3 regions of the Arthrobacter sp. AL05 genome follow, and region 2 is predicted to be linked to each of the others. Evidence: riboswitches for the same ligand, from Rfam matches in the RefSeq annotation. Region 2 holds a riboswitch; each other region holds the start of a gene.

Region 1 (7,925 bases), on a different contig from region 2:
TTCAGGACCTGCCCCGGGCTGCGGCTGAAAGCGATGCCGTTTGCGTCGGTCGGGACAAGGTTGGCGGTGTCTTTAGTGCCAATACCCTGATCGAAATCAGTTGATCCATCGAGGCTGTCCCGGGCGTCGGAGATCGCTTGGGCGGGTACCTGCAGATCACGAGCGTAGAGGGTGGTTCTGATGACTCCGGCGTGATAAGCCTCGACAGCGAGGATACCGGCGGCGGCTTCGAGGTCAATGCCGCAATTTGCCGTCCTCATGTATGCAGACGAGTCCCTCCATACTGTCGACGCAGCAGAGTCTGGCCTCGGCCGAGGAACCCGACGCCTCCCAGGCCCTGATGGGCGTCTTCGCCGACGAAGGTATCCGGGTCGTCCGCCGGGCGGCCGTGTCCTCGGTGCGCACGGACCCGGCCACCGGCGGGATCATCGCGACCGCGATCGTCTCAGGCGGGCAGCAGGAATTCCGGGCCGCCAGACTGCTCGTCGCCACTGGACGCCGGCCGGTCACGAACGGACTGAACCTGGCCACGGTCGGCGGCAAAACCGGGCACCGGGGCGAAATCCTCTTGCAGAACATCCTAGCCAGCTCCCACGAACGGATCTGGGCCGCCGGGGAAGGGACCGGACACCCCGAATTCGTCTACGTCGCAGCCGCCCACGGCTCCCTGTTGGTGGAGAACGCCTTCAACAACGCCGGCCGTGAGGTCGACGCAGCCGGTATCCGGTGCGAATGCCGGGTGCTTCCCCTGGCATTCGTCCCCAGAGCCTTGGTGAACAGGGACACCCGAGGCTTCATCAAAATTGTCGCCGACGCGGACAACGGACGGATCGTGGGAATGACCGCCGTCGCCAAGGACGCCGGTGACCTGGCCGCGGCCGGGGTCTTCATCATGGAAGCGGGAATGACTGTGGAGCCGGTGGCGAACCTATGGAGCGCGTACCTCACAATGGCCGAAGGAATCAAGATCGCCGCCCAGTCCTTCACCACCGATGTCTCCAAACTCTCATGCTGCGCCTCGTGACCAGCTAGGCCTCCACACGGATGCAGCAGGCCTCGTTGAGTACGACTTCATCGATCCAGCCGACCTCCGTCCTCACAGGTTACCGACATCGTCCTCGCACCCTCTCGCCCTCGCTGCCCCGGCACGGATCAACAGTGCAGGCGTCTGCATCATTTCGAATGCTGTGCGTTCGGAGGACTGCCGGCTGGCCAGAGGAGCGCATCATCCTCGGCAGCTGCCGACAGGAGTCTCAGCTTCCGGTGATTCGGCGTGCACTGCGTTGCTGGAGGGCCTGCTTCCGATAATGGCTGCCGTCCGGGGGATACCCGGGATCATCCAGAGCGGTAGAACGGGCACGCTGGGGTGCTACGATTTTTCCATCCACACGGGTGCCCTTGCAAGGGCTGAGATCGGGCTGATGCAGTCTGCGACCGTTGAACCTGTCCGGGTCATGCCGGCGAAGGAAGTAGGAAACCACTGATGAGCTCCATGAATTCACATTCGCTCGCGTACGCCCGAGACCCCGAAAATGGCATTAGGGTCCCTGTCACGGAGATTGCTCTGGAGGACTCTCCGAACGGGACGAAGAATCCACCGTTCACGGTCTACCGGACGGCCGGGCCCGGAAGCGATCCTGTGATCGGCCTGGAGCCGTTCCGGTCCGAATGGATAGAATCCAGGGGCGACACCGAGCCCTACGGCGGCCGGGAACGGAACCTGCTCGACGACGGTAAATCCGCCGTGCGACGGGGTGCCGCTTCTGCTGAATGGAAAGGCGCGCAGCCGGTTCCCCGCCGCGCCCTCGAGGGTAAGACCGTTACCCAGATGCGCTACGCCCGCCAGGGCGTCATCACTCCCGAGATGCGGTTTGTGGCAGTGCGGGAAAACTGCGACGTTGAGCTGGTGCGCGGCGAAGTTGCCGCAGGTCGGGCCATCATTCCCAACAACATCAACCACCCCGAATCCGAACCGATGATCATCGGCAAGGCCTTCCTCGTGAAGATCAACGCCAACATCGGCAACTCCGCGGTCACCTCCTCCATCGCTGAGGAAGTGGACAAACTGCAGTGGGCCGCCCGATGGGGCGCCGACACCGTGATGGACCTCTCCACCGGCGATGACATCCACACCACCCGTGAATGGATCATCCGCAACGCTCCGGTCCCGATTGGGACAGTACCGATCTATCAGGCACTGGAGAAGGTCAACGGTGAGGCCAATGACCTGACCTGGGAAATCTATCGGGACACCGTGATCGAACAATGCGAGCAGGGCGTGGACTATATGACCGTCCACGCCGGGGTGCTGCTGCGGTACGTCCCCCTGACCGCCAACCGGGTGACCGGTATCGTCTCCCGCGGCGGGTCGATCATGGCCGGCTGGTGCCTGGCCCACCACCAGGAGAACTTCCTCTACACACACTTCGACGAACTGTGCGAGATCTTCGCCAAGTACGACGTCGCCTTTTCCCTGGGTGATGGCCTGCGGCCCGGCGCGACCGCGGATGCCAACGACGCCGCCCAGTTCGCCGAACTGGACACCCTCGCCGAACTCACCAAGCGGGCCTGGAAGTACGACGTGCAGGTCATGGTCGAAGGCCCCGGGCACATCCCCTTCCACCTCGTCCGCGAAAACGTCGAGCGACAGCAGGAACTCTGCGACGGCGCCCCCTTCTACACCCTCGGCCCGTTGGTGACCGACATCGCCCCAGGCTATGACCACATCACCTCGGCCATCGGCGCCACCGAAATCGCCCGCTACGGCACCGCAATGCTCTGCTACGTCACGCCCAAGGAACACCTCGGGTTGCCGAACAAGGATGACGTCAAGACCGGCGTCATCACCTACAAAATCGCGGCCCACGCCGCCGACCTCGCCAAAGGACACCCAGGAGCCCACGAACGCGACGACGCCCTGTCAAAAGCACGGTTCGAGTTCCGCTGGCGGGACCAGTTCGCACTTTCCCTGGACCCGGAAACAGCCGAATCCTTCCATGACGAGACGTTGCCCGCCGAGCCGGCGAAGACCGCGCACTTCTGCTCCATGTGCGGACCCAAGTTCTGCTCCATGCGGCTCTCCCAGGACATCCGCGACCAGTTCGGAGGCATGTCCGAACAGGAAGCCATCGCCGGAATGAACGCTAAATCCGACGAGTTCCGCGAATCCGGCGGGAAGGTCTACCTCCCCGAACCCGTCGTGCCCGGGAGCTAGGAACGAGGAGCGGGTTCGGGCAGCGCCGGCACTCCGGCGCCGGTCCTGCCCCGATCCGGAACTAGAGATCTGTTCGGCAGGGTCGGCGGGGAGGGCTGTGAGTCGGCGTCGGTCCCGTCGATCTGCTCGACCATGAGTTCGCGATCCGCCCGGTATTGACGAATCTCGGGGCGGAGGTGGTGGTCTTACTGGCGCAGGAGCTCACGTCCGCTGAGCGAATCGCCGGTTGAGTCCGTCTCCTTGGATGCGCCCCGCTGGTGAGTAGGGCTTTGGAGTTTCTGATTTCTTGCATGAGTAGTTCCGACCGGACCAGCCCGGGGTTGACGTCGGCGCGGCGGGCAACCTCCGAGACCGTGATGGGCAGGGTCAAGTTGTTATTCACTTTTCTTCACCGGCGTTTCGGGCTGGGATGGCGGGTGACGGTACGGTCTACTGACTCGGGTGCGGGGTTGTTTGGGTGCACTTAGCAGGCGCCGGGCCAGGGTTAGGGTTTCTGCGAGGTTGACGGTGGGGAGGTAGGCGCGGGTGATGGCGTTGGCAATGGCGGGCAGTGCGGCTGCGTCAGGGTAGAGCATGTAGAGGGGTTCGTAGCGGGGCTGGAATTTTGCTTTGAATGCCAGCAGGGACCTGAACCCGTAGACAGGTTCCAGGGTCGCGCCGAGCCGGTCGAGGAGCCGGTCCAGGCTGCCGGAGCTCTGGTTGCTTGCCGAAGCTGGTCCGCGCTGTGGTGGTTCGTTGTGCCGGGCCAGCGGCGCTCCAGAGAGGCTGATGAACCCGTATCCTTCGTTTTTGAGGCTGAGTGAGGCGGAAGCGATAAGGAATTCGATGCCGGCACGGAATCCGTTGGTGCGGCGCCGCATGAAGTCCAGGGTCCAGCCTTCGATGGTGCCGTTGTTGTAGACGGGCAGCCAAGAGGCGACGGCGTGGACCATGTGGTCAGTGCCGACGGCAACCAGCAGTCGGACCTCGGGGTCGTTGAGTTCGTCCAGGCTTCCGAGGGTGAATCCCATTTCGGGCATTTTCTTGTCGGCGACCCATTCTTCCGAGATCTCCTGGATCTGTGCCAGTACCGAGAACGATGCGGTCCGGTATGTGGTCCATTCGGCCCTGATCCCGGCTTTGGCGGCGTTATTCATCGCGGTTCGGACGTCTTGGAATTTCTTTCCTTTAAAGGACACCGCATCAAGCGGCAGGATCGTTTCCTGGGCGACCTGCACTGAGCCCCAGCCCAGGGACGCAGCGTGGTCGCGCAGATCCTGGGGGACGGAGTAGAAGCACGGGGTCCAGCCTTGCCCACTGCAAAAACGGGTGAACTCCTCGAACGTGGCATGGCGAGGGGTCACGGGTCCGACCGGGCCGCCCAGGGCCAGGGCAACCCCAGCGATGACACGATAGGCGATGAAACTTTCACCGGTGGAGGAGAACCAGTACATATTCCCTGGCCAGGTCGTCATCCAGGACAAGTTGCCACCGTGGTTGGCTTTCAGTATTTCTCGTGCGAGTCCGGTACCGGAGTGGTGCTGTGTTGGGGCCGGGCGCAGGAAGGTTTTCAAGGTCATGATTGCGGTGACAGCCCAGAAGACAATGCCGACTCCTTCATAGAGAACGGTTGCAGCGGCGCCCTGGGGAACGAACGCCGGGGCAAGATCGAGCATGTATCCCAGCGGCAGAAACCTATCCGGTATATCTGCGAGCAGTTCCCTGGGTCCCGGGACGGGTGTGATGCTGGGAGCCAGGAGGATTCCGGCCAACAGGTAGACGGAGGCAAGGACGGCGGCTGTCTTCCCGGTGCTGACTGCGAGCCGTCGGTAGGTTCCGGCAGGGGCCGACACCGGAAAAAGCCCGCGGAAGATCAGCAGCACCAGCGTCAGCACCGCGGGCAGGAGTAGCGGCAGCACCAGCGCGAGAGGGTGCGTGTACCCGGCAGTTTCGATGGCGCCGATCCCTTCGGGCGCCACGGTGCCCGGTGCTCCCGGATACAGCACCCCTGCGATGGTGATTCCGGCCAGCACGGACAAACCCAGCTGAACCAGCACGGCGGCGGCCCAGGCGAAGCGGCGTCCTCGGCGTAAACCGTCTGCGAGGATCAGTAAGAGAAAAGATGGCAGGACCGCCATGAAAATTGCGCCGGCGCCGGCGCGCAGCTGCAGTTGCGCGCCGGCGCATTCTTTCGCTTGTCCCGGGTCGGCGCACAGGCCTTGGAGTGTCGCCGGGTCCACGGGCTGAATGTTGGTGAACAGGAAACGCAGCACCGATAGCGGTCCCGCGGCGTGCGGCGTCAGGCCGGCGACGACGGGCCCGACGGCCGACACGGCCACCAGCAGCGCGATGAGGACCCGGCCCTCATGCCGGGAGCTGACGGGGCGGACGAAACGGGGCGCCCTCCCACACAGGACCGGGCCCAGGAGCGCCCCTGCACCTGCGGCGCTGAGGCGGACCAGGTCCGCGAACCCGCCGCTGTAGAGGGCCAGGAGTACCAGCAGGGCGAAGACGACGAGGCGGACCCGCCGCCGCCACAGGGTCGGCATCATCGCCGTCCCCGCCATAATGGCCCCGGTCATGAGTGCAGTGGGGCCAAGGAAGAGGTGCCCGCTCATTTCCTGAGTCCAGGTCCCCATGATCTGATGTGCAACCGTGAGGAACGCGAGAGCTGCACTAATTCCGAGTATCTGGCTGCCCAGGGCCGCTACGGCGAACCTGAGGCTTCCCATCCGGTATTCGAGTGCCAGCCCGACTACGAGCACAACTGCGCTTCCCAGCAGGTACCCGGTCAGGTTCTGCGCCCACAGCCCGGAACTCAGAAGCGTCCACCAGCGGCCGGGCAGTGAGTGCGCTGTTGCTGCCACGTTGGGACGCAAGGTGCCGGCCGGGCCGGTGATGAGGGTGGATGTCAGAGCTCCGGCGGCCCAAAAGACCAGGACAAAACCCGCTGTAACCGGGGCACGGCGCAGATTTTCGATCCGGGACAGCCAACGCCCTTGGTGGGGCACGGTTCCGGGATCCGGCGGTGGCACTGGCACGGGAATTCCTTTGAGCAGATGCGGAGGGAACGGAAATTGCCCGAGGCTATCCCGCATGGTTGCTGGTCCTGTGGCGTCGCCGCCGATCCAGCGTCTTTGCATCGAATCCGCGAATCAGGCCAATTCCGGAGATCCGCGGCGCGATGAGTTTGTTCCAGACCGGCAGCCAAGCCAGGATCGCCGCACTGCTGATCAGGACGGATCCGATGACGTCGCTAAGGTAATGCACCCCGAGGTACATCCGGGAGAACGCCACAACGGTTGCGAAAAGGGAGCCTGCGGCAAGTACTGTCAGGCGCTGCCCGGTTCCGTGGGCGAGGACCAGCACGGCGGCCAGCGCCAGGGAGACTGCGAAGGCCGTGTGTCCGGAAGGGAAGCTGTTGTTGCCCGTTTCGGCGATCAGCGCTCCGGTCGCGTCGGCAGGCGGCCGGGAACGGCTGACCAAGATCTTTCCGGCTGTTGAGGCCAGCCACCCGACAGCAACAACGGAGCCGAAGGCCAGCGCCTGAACCGGTCGACGGCGGTACCAGAGCAGGTACCCGCAGATCATCAGCACCAGCGCCAGGGCACCGGCCGGTCCAAGTCCGTAGTGAATGGCCTCACTGAGCGCAGTCAAGGCACTGTTCCTCCCATGACTCAGGAAGATGTCCAGGCCCAGCTCCGGCGCCAGGGGCCCGAAGGACTTCGCGGCCATCCCGGCCGCGGTCGTGGTCGCGAAAATGGAGAGCGCGGCCGTCGCCCACCACCAGGACCGCAGCCCGGGGAAGATCGTGTTCGGGTGTTCGGCGGATGAATCCATCATGTTGTCCTGACAGTGAGCTGGTCGTTGCGGGCCTTATGCCCACCAGCATGGAGCAGCGGCTCTGAGAGAAAGCTGAGAGGATCACCGCCGTTTCTCAGGCGACGCTCAAGCTGCGTCGGGGATACTGCGGTTATCAACGAAAGGGGACCATCATGCGGATCTTGCTGGTCGAGGACGAAACGACACTGGCGGAGACCATTCGACGCGGACTCACTAATGAGGGCTTCGTCGTCGACGTCACCGCCGACGGGGTCAGCGGCCTGTGGGCCGCGACGGAGAACCCGTACGACGTGATCCTGCTGGATCTTATGCTTCCGCTCAAAAACGGGTACGACGTCCTCAAGGAACTGCGTGAACGCCTGATCTGGACCCCGGTGCTGATGCTGACGGCCAAAGACGGCGAATACGACCAGACGGACGCATTCGATCTGGGAGCCGATGACTACCTGACTAAACCCTTCAGCTTCATCGTCCTGGTCGCCAGGATCCGTGCCCTGGTCCGCCGCGGCGCCCCGGTACGGCCCGTCACACTGACTCTCGGGTCCCTCACCCTGGATCCGGGCAGCCGCAATGTGCGCCGTCGCGGCTCCACCATCGAACTGACCGCCCGGGAGTACGGTCTGTTGCACTACCTGATGCGCAGCCACGACCAGGTCGTGTCAAAGTCCCAGATCCTCGACAACGTCTGGGACCCGGCGTTCGAGGGCGGTGAGAACGTCGTAGAGGTCTATATTGGCTATCTGCGGCGGAAAATTGATACCCCGTTCGGGCTGCAGACCCTTACCACCATGCGGGGAATGGGCTACAAACTTACCGCCGACCGGCCGCCCGCATAAAGAACGTCCGCGACCGGCTCCTGCTTCGGGCACCCGGCGGCCAGTGGTGTTCG
Region 2 (7,925 bases):
TTTCGCCGTGCTTGCCGGCGCGCCAGTCGCCCATACCGGGTCCGCCGTTGGTGGCGTGGCGGTGCGGGGCGTGGTGGTAATCGAGCAGGGTCGTGGTCTGGGGGTCCACGCGCAGGATAACGTCGCCGCCGTTGCCGCCGTTGCCGCCGTCGGGACCGCCGAGCGGCTTGAACTTCTCGCGGTGAACGGAGACACAGCCGTGGCCGCCGGTACCGCCGGATACGTGCAGTACTACCCGGTCTACAAAGCTCGCCACGTGGATCTCCTCAGTGCTGTTCCCGTAAGCGTGCAAAGACGCTCAGGATGATTGTAATGCGGTTAAAACACCGGTGGAGCGGACCTAATGGCCCGCCCCACCGATTTAAAACGTAGGTACTACTCTGCAGCTGCTGCAGCCACAATGTTCACAACGCGACGACCGCGGCGGGTGCCGAACTCGACGGCTCCGGGAGCCAGGGCGAACAGGGTGTCGTCGCCGCCGCGGCCAACGCCGGCGCCCGGGTGGAAGTGGGTTCCACGCTGGCGGACGATGATCTCGCCTGCGGAAACTACCTGACCGCCGAAGCGCTTGACGCCGAGGTACTGGGCGTTCGAGTCACGACCGTTGCGAGTGGAACTCGCGCCTTTTTTATGTGCCATTTGGAAATGCCTGCCTTAAAATTCTGGGGAATCTGCTGAAAACCTGAACAGTAACGAGTAGTTACTTGATACCGGTGATCTTGACCTTGGTCAATTCCTGACGGTGACCCTGGCGCTTTTTGTAACCGGTCTTGTTCTTGAACTTCTGGATGACGATCTTGGGACCGCGAAGGTCCTCAAGGATCTCAGCCGTAACCTTTACCTTGGCCAGGTCCGAAGCAGCAGACATGACCTTGTCACCGTCTACCAGGAGCAGTGCGGGCAACTCAAAGGTGCTGCCGGCTCCACCGGGGACGCGGTTCAGGGTAACGAAGTCTCCAACGGAAACCTTCTCTTGCCGGCCGCCTGCGCGGACAATCGCGTACACCACTGGGGAACTCACTTCTCTCGACGTTTATTACTAGATTTGCGTGCGGAACCTGGGTCCAAAGTTGATGGTCCGGCTCACGCTGTGCCTCTACGCCGGTGGGTTCCCCGGGGGAACCCATGAGCTATCCCGTGGACATTCGCACCTGAAATCAAGTGGAGCGTCCTCAAGGTCATAACCCAAGTGTTGGCGTAAGCACCGAAGATCTAGACTACGCTAATTTTGCCTTCGGCCGCAAATGAGGCTGGTTCCGAAGGGAGGTACGTGATAGGTGACACCCTGTATGGACAGGACGTTGCCGCAACGACTTCCGGAACCGCGCCTCCCTATCGTACAGGCTCCCTGCTGTCCCGCGGCTCAGGCGTGCACGCGCGGCGCGTCGAAGAAGTCCACTTCGTAGCGGGCGGACTGCCGGAAGGCCACGGTCATGGCGTCCCGTTCGCCGGGTGAGGCCGCCCGGGCTGCGGTGTCGGTGTGGGCGATGGCCTGCCGGGTGGCGTCGGCGAACTCCGGATCGGCGTAGGTGCGCAGCCACGCGGCGTAGGGGTGCGATTCCGGCGCACCCGCGGCGAGGAACCGGTTGTGCAGTGCCTGTCCCACCTCGGCATAGAGCCAGAAGCACGGCAGTACCGCAGCGATCAGCACTCCGTAGCTCCCGGTGACCGAGGCGGCCAGAAGGTGGTCTACGTAGGACTTGGTGACCGGTCCGAGCGTCCGCTCCGCCGTGCGTCCGCGCAGCCAGGTCCGGTGCAGTTCGGCTTCGACGCTGAGGCAATTCTGTGCGGAGCGGGTCCAGAAGAGCTGTTCGTCTTCCGTGGGTGCGATCGCGGCGGCCCGGGAGAGGACCCGCGAATAGCCGTTCAGGTACAGGGCGTCCTGTCCGAGGTAGTACGCGAAGTCCTGCTCCGGCAAGGACCCGTCCGCCAGGGCCGTGATGAAGTCCAGGCCGTAGATGGCCTCGAGGTCGGCAGCAGCGGTTTCCCGCAGCCCACGGGCGAATTCACCCGCGGCAGGGACCCGGTGCAGTTCGCCGCCGCCGGCACCCGTACCGTGATGGGCGGTCTGATGCTGGACATGGTGGAAGTGATGGACCGGGCCGTTGCCGCTGCCGACGTCGAGGTCCGCCGAGGTGCGCAGCGCCCCTTCCAGCCACGGCTTAACTTCCCGCAAGGCGGCCTCCCAGTCCCCGACCCGGGCCTGCACGGTCGCCATCGCCGCGGACAGTGAGCATCCCGTTCCGTGGCTGTTGCTGGTGCGGACCCGCTCCCCCGGTACTACTATGACGTCCCGGGCCAGGACCCCGCAGGTGTTGACGAGCGCGTCCGGGCAGCCGTCGCCGTGCTCGCCGGCTCCGCCCGCAGCGCCGGTGCCGTCGAGGTGGCCGCCCTTCACCAGGACGGTCGTGCCGGTGCCGGCGGCAAGCCGCTTGCCCTGTTCCAGCGCCGCAGCCCAGTTGCCGGCGACGGGTTCGTTGAGCAGAATCGCGAGTTCGGCGAGGTTCGGCGTGATCAGGTCCGCGTAGGGCAGCAGTTCTTGCAGCGCCGATTCGGCCGGCGCCTGCAGCAGCCGGTCACCGCTTGTGGCCACCATCACGGGGTCCAGCACCACAATGGCGGGCCTGACCTTCGCCAGCCAGGTCCGGACGGCGTCGATCACGGCGGCGTCCCCCAGCATCCCGATCTTGACGGCGTCGATCCGGATGTCGGCGCTGACCGCGTCAAGCTGGGCGGTCAGGAAATCTGCCGGCGGGACGTGGATGGCGCTGACGCCGCGTGTGTTCTGTGCGGTCAGGGCGGTGATGGCGGCCATGCCGTAGCCGCCATGCGCGGCAATGCTCTTCAGGTCCGCCTGGATCCCGGCACCGCCGGAGGGGTCCGAGCCTGCGATCGTGAGCACCCGCGGGATCCGGGATGCCGGGGCTGCGGGGACAGCGGGAAGAAACGGGGAGGCGGCGGTCATGGGAGACATCCCTTCGCCGGTGCTAACCGGACAGGTTCAACGGGTCTGGATCTCAGCCGGCTCGATGCGCGGCACCCCGTGTCAGGGACCAAGCCTAGCCGCATCCTTTAACGAAGTCGCGGGCACGGCCCGAACCTGGCGTATTGCTACGCGGCCCGGACCGCACCCGCGGCCTTCCCGAACTTTCTTGGGGTTAGAGTTCCGAGGCCGGAACGCCGACGCCGAGGATAATCGGTTCGTTTGTGGCCGGTTTGGCCGCCGGCGTTGTTGCTGCTGCCGGGGCCTTTGCCTCGTGTACCGAAACGGCAGCCTGCGGCGCTTCCCGGCGCTGCTCTACCGAGGTTTCGTTGGCTGCTCCCTGCGCGCGGCTGGCGCTGCGGTTGCGCCGTCCGCGGCGGGCACGGGAGGCGCCGGCCTCGGGGGCCGCCTCCGTCTGGGAGCCTGGCGCCTGGGCGCGGCCCGGGCCGGTTCCGCCGGCACGCGCCGGAGCCGCCGGTCCAGTCCGGGCTGCGGCCGCCTTCGCAGCCGGTGCAGCGGGATCCGCCGCGGAGACTTCCCCGCTGTCACCCAGCTGGGCGAAAGCCTCGGTCAGCAGGTCCATGGTCAGCGCGGGCGCACCCGACTCGTCGGCATGCTCCACAAACGGCAGTGCGACTTGTTCGCCGCCGAAGGTCAGCACGGCGCCGGGACGTCCGGCAGCCTCCTCCGTTGCGGCCAGCTCGACGGCTGCCTCAACAGCGGCCTGGCGGACCCCGGCGTCGACTCCCGTGGCCGCTTCATCGTCATGCAGATGGGCAGCATGCGCCGCCGCAGCGATATTCGCCAGCGCGTGGCGGGTCGCTTCGGCCTTGGCATGGCGTTCAGCGTCGGTGGGCTCGGGGTGCGCTGCGGCCGGCACCGACTGTTCGTCCGTGCCCTGGCCGCCCCGTCCGCGGCGGCGGCTCTTGCGTTCGGTCCGCGGGGGGGCAGGCTGCTCCGCACGGGGAATGTGATGCTCGGCGGCAACGACGTTGGCGCGGCGGTGCTCCACCGGCTCGTCGTGGGTCACAATGCCGCGGCCGGCGCAGGCCTCGCACTGTTCGCCGAAAACTTCCAGCAGCCCGGTACCCATCCGCTTCCGCGTCATCTGCACGAGGCCCAGCGAAGTCACCTCCGCGACCTGGTGTTTGGTCCGGTCCCGGCCCAGGCACTCCACCATGCGGCGCAGTACCAGGTCCCGGTTCGATTCAAGCACCATGTCGATGAAGTCGATCACGATAATGCCGCCGATGTCGCGGAGCCGGAGCTGCCGGACAACTTCTTCGGCCGCTTCGAGGTTGTTTTTGGTGACGGTTTCCTCAAGGTTGCCGCCGCTGCCGGTGAACTTGCCGGTGTTGACGTCCACCACTGTCATGGCTTCGGTGCGGTCGATTACGAGCGAGCCGCCGGAGGGCAGGAAAACCTTGCGGTCCAGTGCTTTGTGGATCTGCTCGTCGATGCGCCAGGCACCGAAGATGTCCGAGTCCTTGGTCCATTTCTCCAGCCGGCCGACAAGGTCGGGGGCTACGTAGGTCACGTAGGCCTCGATGGTGTCCCACGCTTCCTCACCGGAGACGATCAGCTTGGAGAAGTCCTCGTTGAAGACATCACGGACTACCTTGATGGTCAGATCGGGTTCGCCGTAGAGCAGTTCGGGGGCAAGGATCTTAGTTGAGCTCGACTGGCCCTCGATCCCTTCCCACTGGGCACGGAGCCGGTTGATGTCGTGCGTGAGTTCTTCCTCGGACGCACCCTCCGCGGCGGTGCGCACAATAACGCCAGCATCCTCGGGCAGGCGGTCCTTGAGGATCCGCTTGAGGCGGTTGCGTTCGACGTCGGGCAGCTTGCGCGAGATTCCGGTCATGGAACCGCCGGGTACGTAGACGAGGTAGCGGCCGGGCAGCGAGATCTGGCTTGTGAGGCGGGCGCCCTTGTGCCCGACGGGATCCTTGGTGACCTGGACCAGCACGGAGTCGCCGGACTTCAGCGCGTTCTCGATCCGGCGCTGCTTGCCCTCGAGGTTGACGGACTCCCAATTGACCTCGCCGGCGTACAGCACGGCGTTGCGGCCGCGTCCGATGTCGACGAAGGCGGCTTCCATCGACGGCAGTACGTTCTGGACCTTGCCCAGGTAGACGTTGCCGATCAGGGAATCCTGCTGGGTCTTCGAGACAAAGTGCTCGGCCAGCACGCCGTCCTCGAGGACGCCGATCTGGATTCTGTCATCGCGCTGGCGGACGATCATTTGGCGGTCCACCGATTCGCGCCGGGCCAGGAACTCGGCCTCGGTGATGACGGTGCGGCGGCGTCCGGTATCGCGGGATTCGCGGCGGCGCTGCTTTTTCGCCTCCAGGCGGGTGGAGCCCTTGAGCGAGGTGACACGGTTGTTCACCGGAGCCTCGCTGGCTGTGCGCGGCGCACGGACGCGCGTCACCGTGTTGGGCGGGTCGTCGTCCTCCCCGCCGGTCAGTTCCAGATCCTGCTCGCCGCGACGGCGGCGGCGACGGCGGCGGGAGGTCACGCCGTCTTCGAGCTGCTCGCCAGTGCCTTCTTCAGCGTCATCCGCGTCGTCGGATTCGTCTTCGGAACCCGGTTCGCTCTCAGCTCCACGGCTGCTGCGGCCGCGGCGACCGCGGCTGCGGCGACGGCGGCGGCTTCCGGCGTCCTCGCTCTCGCCTTCTTCGTCGTCGTCGTCGTCAGCTTCCGCTGCGGCGGCAGCCGGGGCCGGGACAGGGCGGGCCGCGGCGGCCAGGTCGGGTGCCTGGAAGATCATTGAGGTAACCGCTCCCGGCTCCATGAACAGCGAAGCGGCAGCCGAGGCTTCCGCCGGGGCTTCAGCAGCCGGGCTTTCAGTTGCCGGGCTTTCAGCTGCCGCGGCGGCTGGGGCTGCTGCCGGGGCCTCGGCGGCAGTTTCATCCGCGACCGGGCTGGCGGCGGCGGTAACGCCTGCGGTTTCCGTGGCGGCGGCTTCCGGTTCCGCACTGGCGGCCCCGTCAGCTGCGGTCCCTGCGGCCGGGGCCTTGGCCTTGGCGCGGCTGGCGCGGCGACGGACGGGCTTTTCGGCCGGGGCGTCGGCGGCCTCGGCTGCGGCTGTCATTCCGGCAGGGACATCAGAGGGAACGTCCGGGGTCTGTGCCGGGTCCGCAGCAGGAACGGATTCGGCCGGCTCGGCTACCTTGCGGGCACGTGAGCGGCGGGCGGGGGCCTTGGTTTCGGCGGCCGGAGCGTCCGGCACCTCCGCGGGGACCGCGGTGTCCGCGACGGTCTCCGCGGCGCCTGTACCGCTTTTGGGAAGGGTCTTGCGGCGGGTCCGGACGGGCCGTTTCGGCGGTGACGCGGCCGCTGATTCATCAGCTGCCCCGGCACTTGCGGCCAGCACGTCTTCGTTGCCTGTTACAACCTGGTCATTATCCATATATGGCGACACTCCTGCCCCTGACATGCCGCCACATCCGGCACCCGTTGGGGCAAATATTTGTCAACACCCGCGGGCATTGACAGAAGTCAATTGAATACCCTCAGGTTCGCACCGGCAGTGGGGTGCGGCAGCCCTGGAGAGCCGGCGGAATTGCTCTGAAACCCGTTGATCTACACACCACAACCAGGTGCCGTCCAATGGCATTGCGGGACAGCCTGGATCAGAGGATCCGTGGCTCCCTGCTCATCATTGGCGGTCTTGGGAACAAAATCGCCGGACCGGGACCCGGATGTGGATCGGGTTCCAGCCACGATCATTGTCTCACAGGACACGTCCGAGCAGGCGTAAGCGGGGCATCCGGCCTGCCCCGTGGACCGAATCCCCCATGAAGGCAACAGCGTCCGGACTCCCTCCAGGGTCCGGCGATACAATCGGACCAGTTGCATCCAAGCGAAGGACATCCATTCCATGCCCAGCATCTCCAGCGCCACCGACGAGGCAGCCGTGCGGCAGCAACGCCGCGGCACCTCAGCCGACGCACTTCAGCTGCCGCCGATGACACGCGACCGCCCGTTCGCGTGGCTCCTGCTGATCACCGGCGTCGTTGGCTGGCTGGCCTCCGGGGCCCTGGTGCTGGAAAAGCTCGAGGTACTCAAGGATCCGAACCATGTAACAGTCTGCGATGTGAACCCATGGATCTCCTGCGGGCAGGTTATGCAGACCTGGCAGGGTTCGGTGTTCGGCTTCCCCAACATGTTTATGGGAATCGTGGCCTTTGCGGTCATCATCACCACAGCCATGGGAATTCTCTCCGGAGCCGCGTTTGCCCGCTGGTACTGGCTGGGGCTGCAGGCCGGCGTGACCCTTGGCTTCGGGTTTGTGGTCTGGCTTTGGTCGCAGGCGCTGTACTCCATCCATATCCTCTGCCCGTTCTGCATGATCGTCTGGGCCGCCATGATTCCGCTCTTCGTCTGGGTCACAGTCCGCAACGTAACGCACGGCGTGATCAGGCTGCCGGCGGGCCCAACCAGGATCCTGGGCGACTCCGGCTGGGTCATCACCGCGCTGCTTTACGTCGCAGTGGTTGCCACCATTTTCTTCGCGTTTATCCAGGTCTTCATCGGAACCTCCGGCTACTGAACCGAAGTACACCGGTTAACCGCCGCGAGGTGACAGCTAAGGCCAATGTTCGACTCGAACATTGGCCTTAGCTGCCACCTCGCGGCTGGGCGGTCAGGAACCTAGAACCAGATCTTGATTTCGCGCTCCGCGGACTCCGCCGAGTCCGAGCCGTGGACGAGGTTCTGCTGGACCTTCAGGCCCCAGTCGCGGCCGAAGTCGCCGCGGATGGTGCCCGGCGCCGCCGTCGTGGGGTCGGTGGTGCCGGCGAGCGAGCGGAAACCCTCGATCACGCGGTGTCCCTCGAAAATCGCGGCTACTACCGGACCGCTGAGCATAAACTCGACGAGCGGCTCGTAGAACGGCTTGCCCACGTGCTCCTCGTAGTGCTGCTCCAGCAGTTCG
Region 3 (7,925 bases), on a different contig from region 2:
CACCCAAACACCCGCCGCGGTGAGCATGTCCCGCGCCTGGTCCAGGACCTGGTCCGGCGGTCCGTCGATCAGCACCGCGGTGTCCGTCGCCGAGCCCGGCTGCAGCACCACAATCCGGTTCACGAGGTCTTTCCAGACGGCAACCCTGTGCTCCACGACCACCAGGGTAGCGCCGGTCTTGTCCAGGCAACGGCCGACGGCATCACGAAGCTCCAGCACTCCGGCCGGGTCCAGGTTGGCGGTGGGCTCGTCGAGGAGAATCAGTCCGGGGCGCATCGCCAGGATGCCGGCGAGGGCCAGGCGCTGCTTCTGGCCGCCGGACAGCGCCGACGTCGGGTGGTCCAGCGGCAGGCGGCCGAGTCCGACGTCGTCGAGCGCTTCCGCTGCCCGGGTCCAGATGTCGGCCGGGGGCACTGAAAGGTTTTCCGCCCCGAAGGCGACGTCGTCGCCCAGGCGCGAGAGCACCACCTGCGTCTCCGGGTCCTGCTGCATCAGCCCGGCCCGGCCGCGCCGCTCCCGGGGTGATGCCCCGTCGATCAGCAAGCTGCCGGTCTCCTCGGCATCCCCGTCGTCCGCCGGCCCGCGGCCAGCGGCTCGCCCGGCGTCCCCGCCGGGCGAGTCGCCGAGTACACCGGCCAGGGCGTGGAGGAGCGTGGATTTGCCGGCACCGGATGGTCCCAGCAGCAGCACACGTTCCCCTGCCTGAATGTCCAGGTCAAGGCCGCGGACTGCGGGCCGGGTCCGGCCCGCGTGCCACCAGCCCCAGCCACGCGCGGTGATCGCAGCCGGGCGGACCCGGTCGGAGGATGTCATCAGCCGTGTGCGCGGGTCAGGAAAAGACCGGCTCCGCGGCCGCCTTGCGGGAGGCGAAAGAGCCCAGCACCCCAGTCCTGGCCAGGGCCCGGGTGGCGAGCCAGGACAGGCCGCCGGCGATCACGGCGCCGGAGATCACAGTGAAAACGATGTAGGCCAGCTTGTCACCGGAGGCATAAGCGATGTTCCAGCCCCAGGGCAGGAACGAGTCATTCAAGCCGCAGAACAGGCCCGCCCCGGCGCCGGCCAGCAGTGCCACCGGCAGGTTGAATTTCCCGTGAAAGGACGGCACATTGAACTTCTTGTAGAGCACCGCGGCAAAAACCAGCTCGGCGCCGAGGCCCTGCAGGATGCCTGAGATCAGCACTGTGGTGCCGTACTGCGAGCCCATGATCAGCTCGCCGGTGGCGGCCACCGATTCGCAGAACAGTGCAGCACCCGGCTTGCGGATGATCAGCATGCCCAGCACGGCCGGGAGCATCCAGCCTCCGGCGTAGAGCCCGGTGAGCGGCGGATAGAACGCATTAACGGGGGCAGAAACCAGGTTGGCACCCTGGGACCAGGCCCAGAAGATCACGCCGCCGGCAACCGCAATGAGCGCCGCCACCACAATGTCCACCACACGCCAGTTGTGGCTGTACCGGACGGGCGCGCCGGCTGATCCGGGTTGTACGGATCCGGGCTTGGCAGATGTATCAGTCATATCGTCCTCCTGAGGAACAGGAGGGGAGAGTGGCCCGGGCCTGCAGCTTCCGCTGCCGCTCCGGCCACTCTGAGAACTCGACTCCCTTGCGCCGGTACTAACCGGATCAGGTTCGAGGGTCTGCGGCTGTCCGCACTCTCAGCGCCCACCTGTGGTCTCCCCGGATTTCCCCGGTGATGCCCGACGGCGGCGCTCCCCTGTCGTATCTAAAAATCGCCCTTGTGGGCGTGACCCACTTTACACCCGTGGAGGTTTGTTTTTCCGGAGTCGGCCGTCACAATCCGCCGGCGCCCGGGACGGCCGGCCTAGTAGAGGCAGCAAGCACGGGAACGCCGGATGCCGCGCCCTGCCGGCCACCAACGGCGGCGAACTAGAACGGGAACCCTAACAAGTGACCAACTCACCAGCGCGGTCCCCCCCGGCTACGACCCGGACTCCGGGGACGAGCAGCCGGGCGGCGGGTTGAGGAGGGATGGTCGCCACCGTCACAGTGTCGGGGTTGCCGCAAAAGCCGACCATAAACTGGTGGACAAAGCCCGCGCGGAAATACTCGGCCGCCCCGGGACGTCAGGCTGAGCTGCCGCCGTTGTTAGCGCCTCGAGCCGTCCGGCCGGCAAGGCGGATCAGCGCAACCCCCACGCCCACGAACCAGGCCCACATCAACACTCCGTATCCGCCGTAGAACTCCGGAACAGTATGCCGTAGCGCCTCCGCAACGACGCCGAGGCCGCCGATCGCGATCCCCAGCCAGGCCAGGGTCTGCGGCAGCACGCCCTTCAGCATGACGAAGGAGATCAGCAGGATGCCAAGCGCGGAGAGGACTCCGACGACGGCCGCCGTGTTGTTCTCGGCGACGATCGCCTCGGCGGCGGTCGAGTAGCGGAGCCGGGACGCGTCGTCGTCCGCGGCCGCGTAACGGTCGCTGAGATATACCAGCACCATGGATCCCCGGCTGGTGACAGGGACGGCCATGATCAAGGCCCACGGCACGGCCCCGACCACGGCGGCCAGCAGGGCACGGCTCTTGTCGAGCGGGGCGAGCGCCACGAACAACGCCACGAATACCACCACCGGCAGGATGTTCGGCACGATCCACAGCAGTTGTTCGGCAATGTAGATCCCCTTGTTCCGCGCGATGAATGCCAGCGTCTCGGCGCCGCCGTGGACCGGAGGCGGGGCGAGGAAGTCCAGGACCAGCGCGAGAATCAGCAGCGCCACGAAAAGAATCGAGGAGATGCCGGCCCAGAGATAGAGCGTCCGCCATGTCTGGCCGTCAGCCGACGGGAGGTCCGGCCGGGTGTGGGCAAGCGAATGGGTTTGGGGCTGTTCCATACTTGAAGTTACGTCTGCCCCGCCCCACCGGACAGGGGCGTTGGTCCCAAGCTGGCCCGGGTCCGCCCGCAGGTCCCCAACTGGACCGTCGGGCGAGGAACGCTAGGCTAGGGGAAGCCCTGTTTCCCTCCCGCAAGGAGTTGCGAAGAATGAATATTTTCATCAAACTGCTCGGCGCCGGCGTCAGCCTGCTTGCCGGCTACGTCGGCACCAAGCTCGTGGACACCGTCTGGGAGAAGTCCACCGGCAATAAGCCACCCAAGGGCCACGAGGACGATGTCCCCACCACCCTGCGCTCGGCCCTGACTTTTGCGCTGATCTCCGCGTCCGTCAGCGCCATCATCCAAGTACTCGCAAATCGCGGCACCCAGCGGGCGGTTGCACGCTTCGCCAAAACCCAGGACCTGGTCTAGGGCGCATCCTCTAGCTTCACCGCCCGCCGGTGTCCCCGGCGTCGTCGTCAGTGAATCCCCGGGTGCCGGCTGCCTGCTGCACCACGGCCTCCAGGTCGTCGGTGCTGAGCAGCTCCGGGTGGAGGTGCTTGGTCCGGTACCCGGCGCGGCCGACCATATGCGCGGAAACCGGAACCGTGAGCAGCTGGAAGATCCATGCCACCACCAGCACCGGCCAGACCCACCAGGTGCGCATTTGAAGGCCCAGCGCGAACAGCAACAGGAACAGTCCCAGCACCTGGGGCTTGGTGGCTGCGTGCATCCGGGTCATCAGGTCGGGAAAGCGGAGCAATCCCACCGCCGCAGCGAGGGACATCAGGGCACCGACCACCATAAAGACAGCCGAGACGGCGTCGATCACGGTGTCGGCGGAAAATGTCTCAGGAGGCACTGCTTTTCTCCCTCCGGTCGGCAACGAAGCGGGCTACCGTGACGGAGCCGACGAACCCGATAAGGGATACCGCCACCAGCAGCATAAGGTTGTTCAGGTGCCGGTTCACTGCCATGTCGATGCACATGGCCGCCCCCACGATGGCCAGGAGCACGTCCGCGGCAAGCACCCGGTCCAGCAGCGACGGACCCCGCGCGATCCGGATGATCGCCCCGCCGGCGGCCAACGAGAGCACCACCGCGGTCACGGTCAGGACTAGCGCCATCACGGCCCCACCTCCTGGTTGAGTGCGGACACTTCGGCTTTGGTCCCCATGATCCGGATCAGCCCGGCCTCCGTGTCGCGGACGTCCTTGCGCAGTTGCGCGGCGCCTGCTGCGTTGCGGACGTTGATCCCGTGCACATAGAGCGTGGATGTGGAGCGATCCACTTCCACCACCATGGAACCGGGGATCAGCGCGGTGACGTGACCGGTCGCCGTGACCAGCAGGTCAGAGTGGCTCCGGAGCGGGACGGCCACAACGGCACTGACCACCTTGGGTCCCTTGGCCGCTGCCAGGTACAGGACCTGGCAGCTCGCTGCCACCACTTTGGCCAGGAACACGAGTACAAACGGCACTGCACGGAGCAGGTTGAAGCGCCCGCCCAGTTCCACCGGCGGCAGGTAGAACAGCCGGGCGACAACGACCGAAATCAGGGCTCCGAAGAGCAGGTTACCGGGGCTGAAGTCCCGCCAGAGGGCGCCCCAAACCACTACGAGCCATACGAGCAGCGGCAGTTCCTGCCGCAGCGAGATCCGTTTCCGGCTCATTTGGAGGCCTCCTGCGGCTGTGGCCCGGGCCTCGGCGGAACCGGCGCATCTTCGCCCAGGACCGCCTGGATGTAAGAGGTCCGGTCCAGCATGTCGAAGGCAGACTGGTCCGCGACCTTGAACAGCGGGCCGGCGAAGATGGTCAGCCCGACGCCGAAAAGCACCAGGCCTAGCGTGGAACCCACCATGGTCCGCGGCAGCAGCGTGACGTTGGTCTTGCCCGCCCGGTCCCCCGTTGCCGAATCTTCCGGGGCAGCCAGCAGCACCGGATCCGGGTGTTCCGCGTCCTCCGGTTTGCGCCAGAACGCACGGTTCCAGACCCTGGCGATGGCAAGCAGCGTCAGCAGGCTGGTCAGCACTCCGCCGGCCATCAGTGCGAAAGCCAGCGGTGTTCCCAGCTGAACCCCGGCCTGAAGCAGACCCAGCTTGCCCAGGAAGCCGGAGAACGGCGGGATCCCGGCCAGGTTCATTGCCGGGACAAAAAACAGCACCGCCAGCAGGGGCGACAACTTGGCCAACCCGGCCAGGCGGTCCACCGAGGAACTTCCGCCACGGCGCTCAATCAAGCCCGTCACCAGGAACAGGCTGGTCTGGATGGTGATGTGGTGGACGACGTAAAATACGGCGGCGCCCAGCCCTGCCACCGAGGACATCGCCAGCCCGAACACCATGTAGCCGATGTGGCTGACCAGGGTGAAGGACAACAGCCGCTTAATGTCATTCTGGGCCAGTGCGCCCAGGATTCCGACAATCATTGTCAGCAAGGCGGCCACCATCAGCGGCGCATTAAAAGTGTCGCCCGGGAAGAGCAACGTTTCGGTGCGGACAATGGCGTAGACACCCACCTTGGTGAGCAGCCCTGCGAACACCGCGGTGACTGGAGCCGGGGCCGTGGGGTAGGAGTCCGGGAGCCAAAAGGACAGCGGGAACACCGCCGCTTTGATGCCAAACGCCACCAGGAGCATTACGTGCAGCAGGTTTTGGGTGCCCTGGTCCAATTGCGCCAGCTTGATGGCGAGATCAGCCATGTTGATGGTGCCGGTAGCGCCATAGATCATCGCGATCGCCATCAGGAAGAGCACTGAGGACACCACCGAGACCACCAGGTAGGTCACGCCTGCCCGGATCCGCGGGCCCGTTCCGCCGAGGGTCATCAGCACGTAGCTGGCGGTCAGGAGGATCTCGAAGCCCACATACAGGTTGAACAGGTCGCCGGAGAGGAACGCATTGGACACCCCCGCTACCAGGATCAGGTAGGTGGGGTGGAAGATCGAGACCGGCGCATCCCGATCGCCGTCGGCCATGCCCTGACCGGTGGCGTAAATCAGCACGGCGAGGCTCACCGAGGAGGAGACCACCAGCATCAGCGAAGAAAACTGGTCCACCACCATCACGATGCCCCATGGCGGGAGCCAGCCGCCGAGGTTGACCGCCGACGTTCCGCCTTCCCAGACGGAGGCCAGCAGCAGACACTCCAGCAGCAGCGTCACGGACAGCAGCGCGATGCTCACCGTCCGTTGCGCACGCGAATGTCGGATCAGCAGGAAGGTGAGGGCCGCCCCGAGGATGGGAAGGAGGACGGCGAGCGGGGCGAAACTGGCAATGTTCACTGTCCGTCTCCTTCCGGATTGGGTAGTTGGACGTTCAAGGAACCCGGTTGCTCCTCCGCCGCCGCCCGCTCGGCGTTCAGCGTACGGTCTGCCACTTGGACCGTGGCTTCGGCGCCGGCTGGGACGTTGGAGACCCCCTGGCCGTCCGAACCGATCATGGTCAACGGAAACTCGGAGGTTTCCACCGGGATCACGGAGTCGTCCTCGACGTCGAAGCTGGGGGTCCGCGCCACGCGGCGGTCCTCGGCGTCGTCCTGGATTTCATCCTCGCGGGCCAGCACCCAGGTCCGGTAGATGATGCCGAGCATAAAGGCCGTGACGGCAAAAGAGATCACGATCGAGGTGAGGATGAGGGCCTGAGGCAGCGGATCGTTGTAGTCCCCGGCCGCGGTGTCCTTGCTGAACATCGGCGCCAGGCCGGCGTACCCGCCGGTGGTCAGAATCAGCAGGTTTGTGGCGTTTGTGAGCAACATCAGGCCCAGCAGGACCCGGGTAAGGCTGCGTTCGAGAATCAGGTAGATGCCGCAGGCGTACAAGGCTCCCATGACCGTCAGCAGTGTCAGGTTGACGCTCATGCTTTTCCCTTGGCTGTGGTTTCGGCCGGTACTCCGCCGGGCTCCTGGTCGCTGGCCGGTTCGTGTGACTGTTCCTCGAAATGTTCGTCGATTTCGGCGCCCAGGCTGCGCAGCACGTCCAGGGCCAGGCCGACGACGACCGTGTAGACGCCGATATCGAAGATCGTGGGGGTGACGAACTTGACGTCGCCGAAAACCGGCAGCCAGAACTCGATGATGGCGCTTTGGAACACCTGGCCGCCCAGCAGCAGCGGTACCAGGCCGGATGCCGCCGCGGTGGCCAGGCCAATACCGAGCAGGGTGCCGGCGCTGACGGGCGACGCCTCGCGCAGCTCGAAACGACCGCCGGCGAGGTACCGGACTGTGAGGGCCAGCCCGGCGGTGAGGCCACCGGCGAAGCCGCCGCCGGGAAAGTTGTGGCCCGCGAGCAGCAGGTAGATCGAGAAGACGATTATTGAGTGGAAGACCAGCCGCGTGACGACTTCGAAGATGATCGAGCGGCGTTCCGGGGCCAGGGTCCGGCCGGCCACAAGCCATGCATCACGGCTCGAGGCGGCGAAACGTCGGCTGATCGCCAAAGCCGCCTCGTCACGGGTATTGCCGCGTTCGCCTCCGGAATTGCGGCGGCCGACGGACCCTTCGGCCACTGTGGCGGATGCCCGGATCCCCTCGCCGCGGTTGTGGACGAAGATCAGGCTGGCAACGCCTGTGGCCGCCAGCGCCAGCACGGAGATTTCCCCGAAGGTGTCCCAGGCCCGGATGTCCACGAGGGTCACGTTGACTATGTTCAGCCCGCCGCCACCCTCGTAGGCCAGTTTGGGGAAATCGAGCGAGACGGGTGCAGCCACCCGGGCGCCGAGGGCGTAGATGGCGACAAAGACCATGGTGATGCCAAACGCCGCTCCGATAATCACCCGGACCACCCGGTATTTGCCGCCGGTCCTGTCGCGTAGTTCCGCCGGGAGGCTGCGCATGGCCAGAACAAAGGCCACGAGGATGATCGATTCCACCAGCATCTGGGTCAGCGCCAGGTCAGGAGCGCCCTGCAGCGCGAACAGCAGGGCGATTCCGTAGCCGGTAACGGACACCATCAGGACGGCCAGGAAGCGTTTGTTGGCCCGCACCGCGGCCAACGCCCCGATCACAATTCCTGCGCCCGCCACAATCTGCAGCGGGGAATTGGGGTCAATGAAGTAGAGGTTCGGGGGCACGGGCTTGTTCGCCAGCACAAGGGCCGTC

Evidence for each region. Region 2 has a riboswitch for thiamine pyrophosphate ahead of QK287_RS12450 (bifunctional hydroxymethylpyrimidine kinase/phosphomethylpyrimidine kinase). Riboswitches for the same ligand answer to the same signal wherever they lie in the genome.
Region 1: linked by a shared signal. The riboswitch ahead of thiC (phosphomethylpyrimidine synthase ThiC) and the one ahead of QK287_RS12450 (bifunctional hydroxymethylpyrimidine kinase/phosphomethylpyrimidine kinase) in region 2 are both predicted to bind thiamine pyrophosphate.
Region 3: linked by a shared signal. The riboswitch ahead of QK287_RS02240 (ECF transporter S component) and the one ahead of QK287_RS12450 (bifunctional hydroxymethylpyrimidine kinase/phosphomethylpyrimidine kinase) in region 2 are both predicted to bind thiamine pyrophosphate.

What each region holds. Positions count from the first base shown of each region.
Region 1 covers NZ_JASBRC010000022.1:16,860-24,784, reverse strand. The annotation lists partial or broken gene QK287_RS17215 (ferritin-like domain-containing protein) at 1-260, opposite strand, end outside; partial or broken gene QK287_RS17210 (FAD-dependent oxidoreductase) at 278-1,024, shown strand; TPP riboswitch at 1,379-1,486, shown strand; gene thiC (phosphomethylpyrimidine synthase ThiC) at 1,484-3,214, shown strand; gene QK287_RS17200 (DUF2156 domain-containing protein) at 3,589-6,234, opposite strand; gene QK287_RS17195 (phosphatase PAP2 family protein) at 6,281-7,036, opposite strand; gene QK287_RS17190 (response regulator transcription factor) at 7,189-7,872, shown strand.
Region 2 covers NZ_JASBRC010000009.1:99,913-107,837, forward strand. The annotation lists gene obgE (GTPase ObgE) at 1-256, opposite strand, end outside; gene rpmA (50S ribosomal protein L27) at 376-639, opposite strand; gene rplU (50S ribosomal protein L21) at 701-1,009, opposite strand; gene QK287_RS12450 (bifunctional hydroxymethylpyrimidine kinase/phosphomethylpyrimidine kinase) at 1,364-2,965, opposite strand; TPP riboswitch at 2,957-3,054, opposite strand; gene QK287_RS12455 (Rne/Rng family ribonuclease) at 3,159-6,398, opposite strand; gene QK287_RS12460 (vitamin K epoxide reductase family protein) at 6,870-7,541, shown strand; gene ndk (nucleoside-diphosphate kinase) at 7,643-7,925, opposite strand, start outside.
Region 3 covers NZ_JASBRC010000001.1:474,961-482,885, forward strand. The annotation lists gene QK287_RS02235 (ABC transporter ATP-binding protein) at 1-813, opposite strand, end outside; gene QK287_RS02240 (ECF transporter S component) at 830-1,516, opposite strand; TPP riboswitch at 1,582-1,725, opposite strand; gene QK287_RS02245 (DUF4386 family protein) at 2,084-2,848, opposite strand; gene QK287_RS02250 (DUF4235 domain-containing protein) at 2,998-3,261, shown strand; gene mnhG (monovalent cation/H(+) antiporter subunit G) at 3,278-3,691, opposite strand; gene QK287_RS02260 (monovalent cation/H+ antiporter complex subunit F) at 3,681-3,956, opposite strand; gene QK287_RS02265 (Na+/H+ antiporter subunit E) at 3,956-4,501, opposite strand; gene QK287_RS02270 (Na+/H+ antiporter subunit D) at 4,498-6,111, opposite strand; gene QK287_RS02275 (Na(+)/H(+) antiporter subunit C) at 6,108-6,686, opposite strand; gene QK287_RS02280 (Na+/H+ antiporter subunit A) at 6,683-7,925, opposite strand, start outside.